3 regions of the Ruegeria sp. HKCCD6426 genome follow, and region 3 is predicted to be linked to each of the others. Evidence: riboswitches for the same ligand, from Rfam matches in the RefSeq annotation. Region 3 holds a riboswitch; each other region holds the start of a gene.

Region 1 (3,959 bases), on a different contig from region 3:
GAGCAAAGTCATCCGGCCATTGATGACATCAAAGGCGATATGTTCGGTTCCGCCAACTTTCGGACCCACAACCCGGTTCAGGATTGCCACTTCTTCAGCGCAGTCCAGACCCGAGATTTGAAAACTTCTCCCATTTATAGGCGCTGATCCGGACTGCACGACATCCTCGCCTGCCCCGCCGCCGCAGCACTGTTGGGGCTGGCAAGTATCTTGGACATCAGCACGAGTGTTATCGGGAAGGCAGCTATCGGATGGCATGAATGGACCTCACGTCTCTTTGTGGTCTTCGGTAGATAGGACCTGCAGCAACTAGAGGTTCAAGACCAATTTCGATTTTTTTGAACAGTCTCCATTCCAAAGAAAGACCATCGCGGCTTGCGACTGATCCCGGCGGATGCGACCTTTTTATAAACGAATCAAGATCAAAGACGGACTGTCCGCATGCAGAAACAATTTGCGACCATCATCGCGATGCTTTCAGTCACGGCTGGATGCTCCGCTCAATTGTCCGGAACTGGTGCTTCAACCACCAAGATTGGAAAAATCCCTGAATCGGTTGAGGCCTTGGCCGCACCCGGACAGGATTTGGCGTCCGCGCGTCTTTTGCCGCAGGACAATTGTTTTTGGTACGAACACCGCGGACCTGTGGAAACAACCCTGTTACCTTTGCGCGCAACTAACGGCGGTCCGATCTGCGTTGCGCGTGAAGCCTGACCTTCACGCTGGTCATGGATTGCTGACGCTGCCCTAGTGTTGTTGTCGTTTAAGTCCGCGCGCTAACTCTGTTCTCGGCGGAATACAGGTAAGCCGTCGAGCCGGTTTTAACATTCGGATAGAGATCGTTAATATGGGCCATAATCATGCGGACGCATCCAGAACTCGCGCGACCTCCAATGCTCTTGGGTTGCGGTGTGCCGTGAATCCTTAAGTAAGTATCGCGGTTGCCGACGAATAGGTAGAACGCTCGGGAACCAAGTGCATTGTTCGGGCCCGGCTCCATACCATTCCTGTACTGCGCGTATTCCGGATTGCGCTCAATCATCGAAGCCGTTGGCGTCCAATGGGGCCATTTCACCTTTCGGCGGATGTCATAAGTACCAGGTTCGTATAAATCTCCGCGCGCAATGGCAACGCCATAGCGCATCGCCGTACCACCCTGTTCGATATGGTAAAGGTAGCGTGCAACAGCGTCCACGTGGATGTCACCAGCTACAAGGCCGTCATTTGCAACAACCCTTCGCGGCAGGAAACGCTCATGCACCCCCCAAGGGTTGGACGTGGCCGGATTGTAACCCGGTGGGGTAATCGCGGCGTCCCAGGCCGCCTTTTGCGAAACGGTTGGCCAGGTAGTGGCCACAACCGGGCTGGATACCGAAGCCGAAAACAGTGCAATGCTCGTCTGGATGAAATGGCGTCTCGTCAGCATTTTCCGATCCTGATCTCCAATCATGGCGGGCTGGCTACTCGCTCCAGCAACCACTGGTGAAATTTAACTCCTCTGGCGCCCAGAGTATCAAGAGGCTTCCGGCAGCACTTAAAATTTTGGACCGACTATGGGTTAATTTGCACCCATTTTACCCCTTTAAATAAAGTCGGCAACTAAAGCTCTGGCCTCATTGACAGGAGCAATGTGTCCGTTGTAGCCGTTTCTCGTTTACGGTTCCCAGCGGCTAAAATCGAAGGGATTAAAAGGGAATACGGTGCGGCGCATCCAAACGTGTCAAATCCGTAACTGCCCCCGCAACTGTGAGCGGAGAGCGACGCCAAAAGACCACTGACCCCAAACCGGGCCGGGAAGGTTGGTTTAGCAGTAACCCGCGAGTCAGGAGACCTGCCGTTTAACATCGGGCGATGCCCAAACCTTAATTGCCGGAATCAATTGCCGGTGCGACCTGAACAGCCGCCGGGTGAGGCGGCAGGGAGAGAACTTATGCATATCGAACCGGGCATCGTAAACGGTGCCAAAATTGTGCTGTCTTACGCAACTGCCGCCGGGGCTGCCACATACGCCGCCAAGGAGACCTTCAGCACACTGCGGGCAAATGGTCTTGCGTCTTTTGCCATGCGCTCCGCACTCGCCACAATTGGTGTTTTTCTATTTTTCGAGATCCTGCCGCATTTTCCAGTTGGTGTTTCCGAAGTCCATTTCATCCTCGGCTCCACCCTGTTCCTGCTGTTGGGTGCAGCACCGGCGGCATTTGGCCTCGCAGCTGGGCTTCTGATTCAGGGCGTTTTCTTTGCTCCGTTCGATTTGCCGCAATACTTCATCAACCTGACGACATTGCTGGTACCGCTGTTCGCGCTACAGGCGCTGGCCAAGCGTATCATCGCGCCGGGTACCGCTTATGTTGATCTGAAGTACAGTCAGGCTTTGGCGCTGAGCAGCGCCTATCAGGGCGGAGTAGTTGCCTGGGTCGCTTTCTGGGCTTTCTATGGCCAGGGGTTCGGCGCTGAGACCATGGCCTCTGTGCTGACTTTCGGTGGTGCTTATATGCTTGTCATCATCATCGAGCCGCTGGTTGATCTAGCGGTGCTGGCAGCGGCCAAAGCTGCTCGCGGACTGAACGGCACAGGCCTTGTGACTCCGCGCCTTTACAACGCTGCTCAAGCTTGACCTCAGAAAACGGCGGCGCTGATACAAGCGCCGTCTAAGGTTGTGTATTCAACTCCCGTAGTGGTTGGGCACAACCTTTACCTCGATGCGCTAATACTGCGGCTTCGATAAATCTAGAACCCAAAGCTCACAGCCCTGGAATCTTATCTGTAAGCGTCGGATGAAAACCCCGGAAGTGCTTACACAACCAAGTTCTGGCCGTGACAAGCCGAGATGGCGGATTTAAACCGCTTTTTCCCAGCTACGGTGGTCGAACGAGCGGCTAGCATCGCGATCATCCGGGCGCCAAAATGAGACCTGATCTTCGCTGGGTCACTTCGTGTCGGCGATCGCGACGCCTATCCAGTCGTCCGGCGGAGGCGCATCCAGGAAGGCGGATGCGCGCCTTTTCATGACCGCAGAGGCAGGATCTCCACCACGCTCATTTTCAGCCGCCTCAAATGCAGAGATCGCCTGTTCAAATTTTCTGTTCCGATAGTAGGTTAGCCCCTGTTCATAGTGCTCAATCCAGGTGTGAGACTTGTCGAAACTATCGGCCATCGCGATCAACTCAAATATAACGAGGCCACCGGTTCGCCCAAAAACAGCCAGGGTGTCCAATTGCCTTGCGATAACCGCGTCGCCCGCCGCCCGCCGCGTTTCCGGGCCAATCAGGATCGATGTGTCATATGCTTTATTAGCGCCTTCCAAGCGGCTGGCAACGTTCACAACATCACCGATTGCCGTGTAGTTTAGCCGCTGCTCAGAGCCGATGTTTCCGACCAGCGCCTCGCCACTGTTCAGTCCAATGCGCACGCGTAAAGCGCTTCCCGTATCGTCCCTGATATCGGTTTCTGCAACCGCAGCGACGAGATCCAGCGCGGCGCGACAAGCGTTCTCGGCGTGATTGGAATCCTGTCGCGGAGCGCCCCAGAACGCCATGACAGCGTCGCCCATAAACTTGTCGATCGTACCGTCGTTACGAGCGATGGCAGACGAAGCGGCGTCAAAGAAAGGCTCCATCAGTTCTACAATCTGGGGTCCAAGCCTTTCGGACAGACCTGTAAAACCGGCAACGTCACAAAACAAAACCGATATCTGTTTCATCTCCCCGCCGGGCTGAGTGTTGATGCCTTCTGAAACCAAGGTCCGTACAAGGTCAGTGGGTACGTATTTGCGGAAAGCAGAAAGACCGGCAGCCATGTTTGCAGTCGCGGCAGAAAGGTTGGCAAGTTCCGACAATCTGGACGGGCGGCTTGAAATCTGCTCGATGTCAAAGCGTTCGACCTTGTTCAGATCTTCGACGATATCCGCCAATGGTGTCGATACAACCCGCCTGACAAGCCAGATAGCCAAACCGATGGCC
Region 2 (3,959 bases), on a different contig from region 3:
GTATGAGTGCTTTCATCGCTGCGCCTCCTATGGTTCGGGTGCGCGATTGTTGCCAGAATTTGCTGTGTGGCGCACTCACATTCTTGTGCGTGAAAGCGCGGCCGAGGCTTGCACCGCAGAACCGAAACACGCAAAAACGCGCAGATGCATCGATGTGAGGCCGAGTTGAACAAGATTCGTTTACTGATCTGTGAAAGCTGCGCCGGCACGCGCGATCGCGGTGCCGAACGTCAGGCCGTACAAGCGGCACTGACCAAGTCAGGCCTGGAGGATCGGGTCCAGATCAGTGCCCATGCCTGCTTCAGTGGCTGCGAAACGCCAACGGCTCTGGCATTGCAGGGGCAAGGGATCGCCTCATACGTTTTTACAGGAATTGATGTCGTTGCGGATGCAGAAGACATCGCGGCGACATGTCAGACGATTTTGAACAGCCCGTCCGGCTGGATTGACGACGCCCGACCATGCGGACGCCTTCGAATGTGTCTGCGTGCACGCATTCCGGCGTTTTAGTCGACCTGAACCGTAACTGCCGTACTGACCGGCACGTTATCAACCATCAGCGGGCTGTGGCTGTTGGCGTTCAACGAAACCGATACCTCGACTTCTCCCTTTGGCAGATCAGAGATATGCATCCAGTTGCCGTATAGCCGCGCCAGTTTTTCGCCATTGATATAAACGTGAGCGTGACCTTCACCGTCTTTGTCAGCCGCCGATGCGTTTTCCGGCGAGAACCGGAAGTTCTGAGGCATGACGTGCAAGTTCCATCCTGCCATGGGGTCCTGGATCACCGCGATCTCCAGACCGGGTGCGTTCGGGCCGGCTGGCAGATTAACAGCAGTGGAATGGTCGTGGGCCATCGCTTCGGCTTGGCCGCCGCCGTGTTGAGAAGGATCGGAATGGTCATGGCCGTCGAAAGTGACGCCATTGGCCGCGGCCAGTACAAAACCTGCGCCTCCGCCAAAGACCAGACCAATTGCAAACAGAGCGAGTGAGCGGGACATTTCTTATCCTTGAAAAACAAAAGCCCGCCGGGATTGTCCCGACGGGCATTATTTGAGGCTGATCAAGCGTTCGCTTCAGCGTGCTTAGATTCTTTCTGCCAAAAGTACCCGGCGAAAGAACCAACAAGAACCCACGCGACCAAACCTATACCAAAGGCACGGGCTGCAAACAGGGCACCGATTTCCGTTGGCACAGGACCGGTGAAGACATCAGGTTCCGGTGCACCGATCACATGCGGGGCCATCAGCAGAGCGGCCGCGACCACGTAACTGATGAGATTGCCTCCAAAGGCGATCAGCCACATGGCAACGCTGGCTGCAGCCACTGTCGCGAACCACCAGACTTGGCGGGCATAGACGTCGGCAGCCGCAACACCGGGAACTTCCGGTGCCAGTGTAAAGCCAGGTGCCATATGGAAGGCTATGAAACCCGCGAGGCCCCAAAGCACTCCAGTTCGGCCATCGATTTTATGTCCCAGACCTTCTGTCACCGACATCACGGCAATCAGCACGAGCGCATAACCGGTATAGGTCAGCATGGTGAAGATCACGCTCAGCGCGTCGCGGGTCAGGTCCGAGAACATGCCCGGCAATTCGGGATGGGCAGACACTGCCTCGGCCCCGAAATGCACCAGCTCTCCTGATTCATACAGTTCGGCGTGCAACAGAACAGGTTGCACAAACGCAAGCTGCAGCAAGGCGGCAATCAGCCCCGCTGCAGCACCAGCGAACAACGCGCTGGTCAGAATGCGACTGAACATTGTCTCAGTGGCAGGGGAAGCCGGTTGCGTGGCGTACGTCATGTGCCGCGTCATGCAGCGCAGCCGCCTGAACGTGGCCGGTCAGGGTGATGATGCCCAGACCCAGCGCAACAGCGAACAGAGCCGAGAGTACACCTGTGCGTGCGACTGATGCCGTTTGAGTTTGTGTTGTCATTTCTTGTCCTCCAATGCCGCCGCACCCGACGGCCGGTGTTTCTACGTTCGCCTGGCAGGTCTCCTGGCTCGCGGGTCAGTGCCTCTGTTCGCCTTCCCCCCAAGATCGGGAGTGGCTGGTTGAACAGGGCTCACCGCTTACAGTCGCGGGGGCGGCTTTGGATTTGACCTGCGCGCAGGCCGCACCAAATTCCCTCTTAGCATCCGGATGACTCCGGCAGGACCAGACGTTTTCATTTAGCCGCGATAAGCCCGTGCACGCAATGACCAATTGCGACGTTTTCGGTCAGTTCTCGCGCTTTTTCAGCAAATAGATATCCATGATCCAGCCATGCGCAGCCCTGTGCCGAGCGCGACTGGCCAGAATCTCTTCACATACATCATTCAAAGGGCCGTGGATCAGGATTTCCTCTTTCATTCCCACGTAAGCCCCCCACCAAATGAAGTATTCCGCCATCTCGAGGCTTTGAAAGGAGCACTCGCCGTCCAACATAACCGCTACGGTTGACGCCGCCTTGGGCCAGCCTTCGTCGCGCAATCGGCGTCCGGTCGTCACGACATAGGGCGCGCCGATGTCGTTGATCGGTATTGCGTGGGCGGCCGTCAGCGCTTGCAATGCCGTTATGCCTGGAATCACACGCGTTTTCGGCTGCGGGTTCAGCCGCGAGGCAATCCGAAGCGAGCTGTCGTAGAGCGAAGGATCGCCCCAAATCAATAACGCAACGGTGTGCGCTTCGGGATGGGCGTCAATCACTTCACTCCATCGCCGCGCGATGGCGTCATGCCATTCATCCACTCCGCGCAGGTATCCGTCTTCGGCCCGCCGTTGAGGGATGTCAAAATAGGCAATCTTTGGTTGCGTGTCTGCCACATGCGCGATGATTTGCTCGCGAATTCCGGCCAGATCGGCTTTGTCATCACCTTTACGGGGGATCAGAATCAGATCAGCCGCTCGAATCGCCTGCGCGCCCTGATAGGTCACGTGATCGGGATTTCCGGTACCAACGCCGACGAGGTTCAGTTCAATCATCGCCGAACTCAGCCAGCGGTCCATACAGGATCAGAGCAGGGGCGGTTCCGATTTCTGTTGCCAGCTTCTCTGACAGGGCGCCGATTGTGGAACGGTGCAACGCCTGATCAGGGGTCGAGACCGACTCGGCCATAAGAGCAGGCGTGTCCAACGACAGACCGTGCGCATGCAGAGCTTCGACCAGCAGCGGAAAAGTACGCTTGCCCATGAAAACAACGGTAGTCGCGCCGGAATCAGCCAATGCTGGAAGGTTGAGGTCTTTTGGTAACTTGCCGCTGACATCATGGCCGGTGACAAACTGCACACGCCGCGCGGTCATGCGACGGGTTAGGGGAATGCCTGCCGCGGCAGCTGCGGCAACTGCCGAGGGAATACCGGGAATGATCTCATATTCGATCCCGGCGTCGCGCAGCGCGACAAGTTCTTCTTCCAAACGCCCGAACATGCCGCCATCACCGGATTTGAGGCGCACCACATGCTGTCCGGTTTGTGCATATTCCACGAGCAAACGGCTGACATGGTCCTGCTTGGGCGAAGGACGGCCAGCGCGTTTGCCCACGCCCACCAGATCGGCGTCCGCGCGTGCATGGGTCAGGATTGGGCCGCTGCTCAGGTCGTCGAACAATACCGCATCGGCTTTTTGCATCCGGTCCACGGCTTTGAGTGTAAGCAACTCCGGATCGCCGGGACCCGAGCCGATGAATGAGACGAAGCCGCTCATGCCGATGCCTCTGCGATCAAGTGAAAAAACGTGCCGGTGACGTTGCCTCGTTGCGAGCCCGTCTGCGGGCCTTCTGCCCCTTCGGCATCAAAAACGCGTGCAAGCGGCGCGTCCGGCTGCTCAACAATCGACGAATAATGAAACTCATGACCGCGCATCGCTGTTCCGGCCGCAAAACCCGGCATCGGCGCCAGCAGTTCCGCCCGACGATAACCAAGGTTGAACTTGCGCTTTTCATACGAAGTCACCAACCCCAACAGGCCAGCCATCTG
Region 3 (3,959 bases):
CGGTGAACGCGCTGGACGCGCAAGACGTACAGCGCGTTCTGGATTGGTGCCCGTCTGGTCAGACGGCTGCTTTGGTCGGCTCTTCCGGCGTAGGTAAAACGACACTCGCAAATGCCATGACCGGATCGCAGGACGCAACTGCCGGCATCCGCGAGGACGATGCGCGCGGTCGGCACACAACGACCGCAAGAGCCCTGCACCGAATGAAAAACGGTGGATGGCTTATCGATACCCCGGGAATGCGCGCTCTGCGGTTACTGGACGCCAAGGAAGGTGTGAACGAGGTCTTTGCAGACATCGTTGAGCTGGCCCAGGAGTGCCGCTTCTCTGATTGCAGACACCACAGCGAACCGGGCTGCGCTGTCCTGTGCGCAATTAATAAAGGTGCTCTGAATCCTGACCGGCTGGACCGGTGGCGCAAACTGCGGCGAGAGGACATGCGTAATTCCGAATCCGTGGCGCAAGCCCGTGCGCGCGATAAAGTATTCGGAAAAATGGTGCGGAGTGTGACACGCGGAAAGTCTTCACGCACCGAATTCTGACAGGAGGGGGCGCCAGGTCTTGGCGTCCCTCACCTTTCGATCAAACGGGGCCAGACTGTCGCGTTTTTACGTGAAAAAACACCGATATGGCCAATACCGCTCAGTCCAAAGTTTTGAGGGTCAATCAGATTACGTTTCGCGTCCGGTCCGTATAGATCGGCCAGTCTCCAAACCGCATCAGGTGGAACCATTTGATCGTCAGTGAACGCGAATAGGTCAACCGATCCGCTAGCCCGAGACCAATCTGCCATCGGTAGGCTGGTACCAACCTCAGGCACATAGCTTTCTGGTGAGGTGCACCACTTGCGCCATTGCCAGTAGACCTGAGGAGGCAAGTCTGAACCGAAGCCAAGCGCCCTACCTGGCAAATATCCCATCATACGTACGACCAAAGGCGCGTGGCCGTACCAGAACAATCCGGCAAGCCCGCGGTAAGGCCACGGATGGTCCGACAGCGTGACCAAGCCCGAACAGACACAGATCATCCGGTCGATCGCGTCTATATCCGGCTGCACGGGGCCGAGCATTCCGCCAACCGAATGACCGATTGTCCAATGCTGCGAATTTGGGAACCGTCGCCGCATCTCGGCACGGGCAGCAGGCATGTCGACCAAGGCCCAATCTGCCATTGTGACCGTTGAGTCCCTCAATCTTCCCTCAAGGGAATGGCCGAAATCCCGATAATCATATGTCAGGCAGGCCATACCTTGTTCAGCTGCAAGCCATTGGGCGAAATGCTGATAGTAGTCTCGCGGCACCCCGGTTGCGCTGTTCAGAACAACGACTGTCTGCGGTTCGGACACCGGCAGGTACAAGCGGCCCGACAGCATTGCCGCCGCCGAAGGGAACCGAATATTCTCGGTAAGAACCATTTGCCGAGCGTCTAACATCTCTTCTCCAGTCACAACTGAACCGATCAGTTTACCTCCTCAATCGGCCCTATCTGTCGTTTCGAGTCAAGGCAGGACTTGGTTGACCAAACGTCCACTTGCCGTGCCGAAGCAATGGAGCGAGCAAATGAATGTCCAATCTGCTTGACTCGGTCACACCGCAACCGCTAGCGATTGCGTGATGGTTTCCGCGCCCTCCAACAAGGGCCGGGATGAAAAGGGAACACGGTGCGGTCCAACCCGGTTGACCCGGTACGGACTAATTCCGCGACTGCCCCCGCAACTGTAAGCGGCGAGCGATGCCAAAACACCACTGACCGAAAGGTTGGGAAGGTCGGCAAAGCAACGACCCGCAAGTCAGGAGACCTGCCATCGGAAACTAAAACCGAAACTCGGGCGGGGTGTCCGGGCAGGGTTTGGCAGCTCTGAGGCTTCCTTTCCTTATCTCTCACCCTTCGTCCCGCGCGCGGAGGGCGCAGCATGATCTGGAAGACTGACACACATCAATTCACCGCGACTATTTGCCAGCACACGGGCAAAACCTGCCCCGCACTTGCCCGTATGGCACGTGCAATGGTGCAGGCCGTAGCGACCGCAGGTCCTGCGACCACGCGCGAGTTCGAAATCGAGGGCAACACCGACCTGACGCATTGCCTAAAGGGATGCACCGCCCGCTTTCGCGCCCGGCCTGATCAGGTGCGGGTCTATTGCGGCGCAGACCCCGAGATCGGTTCTGACACGTTGGACGACTATGCCGAGCTGATGTTTGGCACGGAAATTACGTCCCTTCCTTCTCAGGCGATCAGCAGCCCGCCTTGCGCGTTGCTGGAGGCCGTAGCGCTTGCGCCAAGCCAACCGACTCGGGCCGAGTCTTTCGCGGCAGTTTGACCTATTTCAAAGAATGCGCGCGGGCCTTTCCCATGGCCCAGCGCATCTGCCCGTCGGTCTCGACGGCGCAGGGGCGAATTTCACGGAGCCGGGACAAAGCCGCCTCTGGTGCTTCACCGCATTCCACCATCAAACGCAAAACCACCATCCCTGACCGACCACATCCACCGCGGCAATGCACCAGAACCCGGCCTTTATTTGACAGAGTCGTCAGAACTCTTGCGCTGACCTCGGTCCATCGCTCGGTTATTTCAGGCGGCGGTGATCCAAAATCCTTGATGGGCAAATGGATCCATTCGATCCCGCGTTCCGTCAAGTCCGGCCCGAAATTCCCCGCACCTTCCTGCCCCATCTCAGCCGAAGTAGTCATTGAGAGTACAACATCCGGTGCCCAGCCTCTGATCACCTTCAGATCGGCCAAATAAAACCCGCCCCGGCCCGGCATAGGTGACAGTGCAAGCGAACCACCGCCGACCTGCAAAGTGTGAACTCCAAACTGCGGCATCGATCCCCCTGATTTGCTGTGCCCGCAAGTTCTATACCGTCGTACCAACATCCAAAACAAAATTCGTTCAGACCTGCGGTGGACGCGGAGGGCAGCGCGCTCTACGCTGCCGCATAACTCGAATCCGCCAGAGCAGACATGAACGACACGCCCAGCCCCGCCTATCAGGTTCTCGCCCGCAAATATCGCCCCGAAACCTTTGCCGACCTGGTTGGCCAGGATGCGATGGTGCGCACGCTGAAAAACGCGTTCGAGGCGGATCGGATCGCACAGGCCTTCATCATGACCGGTATTCGTGGCACCGGTAAAACCACTACGGCGCGAATTATTGCCAAGGGCATGAACTGCATCGGCCCGGACGGAAACGGCGGCCCCACAACCGAACCTTGCGGCCAGTGCGAACACTGCGTAGCGATCATGGAAGGCCGCCATGTCGACGTGATGGAAATGGACGCCGCCAGCCGTACCGGTGTGAATGACATCCGCGAGATCATCGACAGCGTCCGCTACCGTGCCGCCAGTGCGCGCTACAAGATCTATATCATCGACGAAGTTCACATGCTGTCGACCAGCGCCTTTAACGCGCTGCTCAAAACGCTGGAAGAACCCCCGGAACATGTGAAGTTCATCTTTGCAACCACAGAGATTCGCAAGGTCCCGGTAACGGTTCTGTCTCGGTGTCAGCGCTTTGACCTGCGGCGCATCGAACCCGAGGAAATGCTCGGCCTGCTGTGCAAAATAGCTGCGTCGGAAAACGCACAGATCGCCGAGGATGCGCTGGCGCTGATCACCCGCGCCGCTGAAGGATCTGCGCGCGACGCGACCTCGTTGCTGGATCAGGCCATTTCACACGGCGCAGGCGAGACCAGTGCGGATCAGGTACGGGCCATGCTGGGATTGGCGGATCGGGGCCGGGTGCTGGATTTGATGGACATGATCCTGCGCGGAGATGCGGCTGGAGCCTTGACGGAACTCGGTGCCCAATATGCCGAAGGGGCCGATCCCATTGCGGTCTTGCGCGATCTGGCTGAGATCACTCACTGGGTCTCTGTCGTCAAGATCACTCCCGACGCCGCCGAAGACCCTACGGTTTCCCCCGACGAACGTGCCCGGGGGCAGCAGATGGCCGAGGCT

What was found. Region 3 has a riboswitch for cobalamin ahead of AC2TDA_RS19465 (hypothetical protein). Riboswitches for the same ligand answer to the same signal wherever they lie in the genome.
Region 1: another riboswitch for cobalamin. It lies ahead of AC2TDA_RS15720 (energy-coupling factor ABC transporter permease); the one in region 3 lies ahead of AC2TDA_RS19465 (hypothetical protein).
Region 2: another riboswitch for cobalamin. It lies ahead of AC2TDA_RS21340 (CbtB domain-containing protein); the one in region 3 lies ahead of AC2TDA_RS19465 (hypothetical protein).

Annotation. Positions count from the first base shown of each region.
Region 1 covers NZ_JBWVBF010000005.1:163,736-167,694, forward strand. Annotated here, with positions in the region: gene AC2TDA_RS15705 (heavy metal translocating P-type ATPase) at 1-258, opposite strand, end outside; gene AC2TDA_RS15710 (hypothetical protein) at 442-714, shown strand; gene AC2TDA_RS15715 (L,D-transpeptidase) at 764-1,426, opposite strand; cobalamin riboswitch at 1,641-1,853, shown strand; gene AC2TDA_RS15720 (energy-coupling factor ABC transporter permease) at 1,931-2,614, shown strand; gene AC2TDA_RS15725 (adenylate/guanylate cyclase domain-containing protein) at 2,927-3,959, opposite strand, start outside.
Region 2 covers NZ_JBWVBF010000010.1:53,623-57,581, forward strand. Annotated here, with positions in the region: gene AC2TDA_RS21320 (DUF302 domain-containing protein) at 1-16, opposite strand, end outside; gene AC2TDA_RS21325 (DUF1636 family protein) at 166-510, shown strand; gene AC2TDA_RS21330 (hypothetical protein) at 507-1,001, opposite strand; gene AC2TDA_RS21335 (CbtA family protein) at 1,064-1,762, opposite strand; gene AC2TDA_RS21340 (CbtB domain-containing protein) at 1,767-1,937, opposite strand; cobalamin riboswitch at 1,974-2,179, opposite strand; gene cobF (precorrin-6A synthase (deacetylating)) at 2,223-2,966, opposite strand; gene cobA (uroporphyrinogen-III C-methyltransferase) at 2,959-3,687, opposite strand; gene AC2TDA_RS21355 (cobyrinic acid a,c-diamide synthase CobB) at 3,684-3,959, opposite strand, start outside.
Region 3 covers NZ_JBWVBF010000008.1:47,328-51,286, forward strand. Annotated here, with positions in the region: gene rsgA (ribosome small subunit-dependent GTPase A) at 1-542, shown strand, start outside; gene AC2TDA_RS19460 (alpha/beta hydrolase family protein) at 572-1,432, opposite strand; cobalamin riboswitch at 1,598-1,820, shown strand; gene AC2TDA_RS19465 (hypothetical protein) at 1,913-2,320, shown strand; gene AC2TDA_RS19470 (protein-tyrosine phosphatase family protein) at 2,322-2,825, opposite strand; gene AC2TDA_RS19475 (DNA polymerase III subunit gamma/tau) at 2,964-3,959, shown strand, end outside.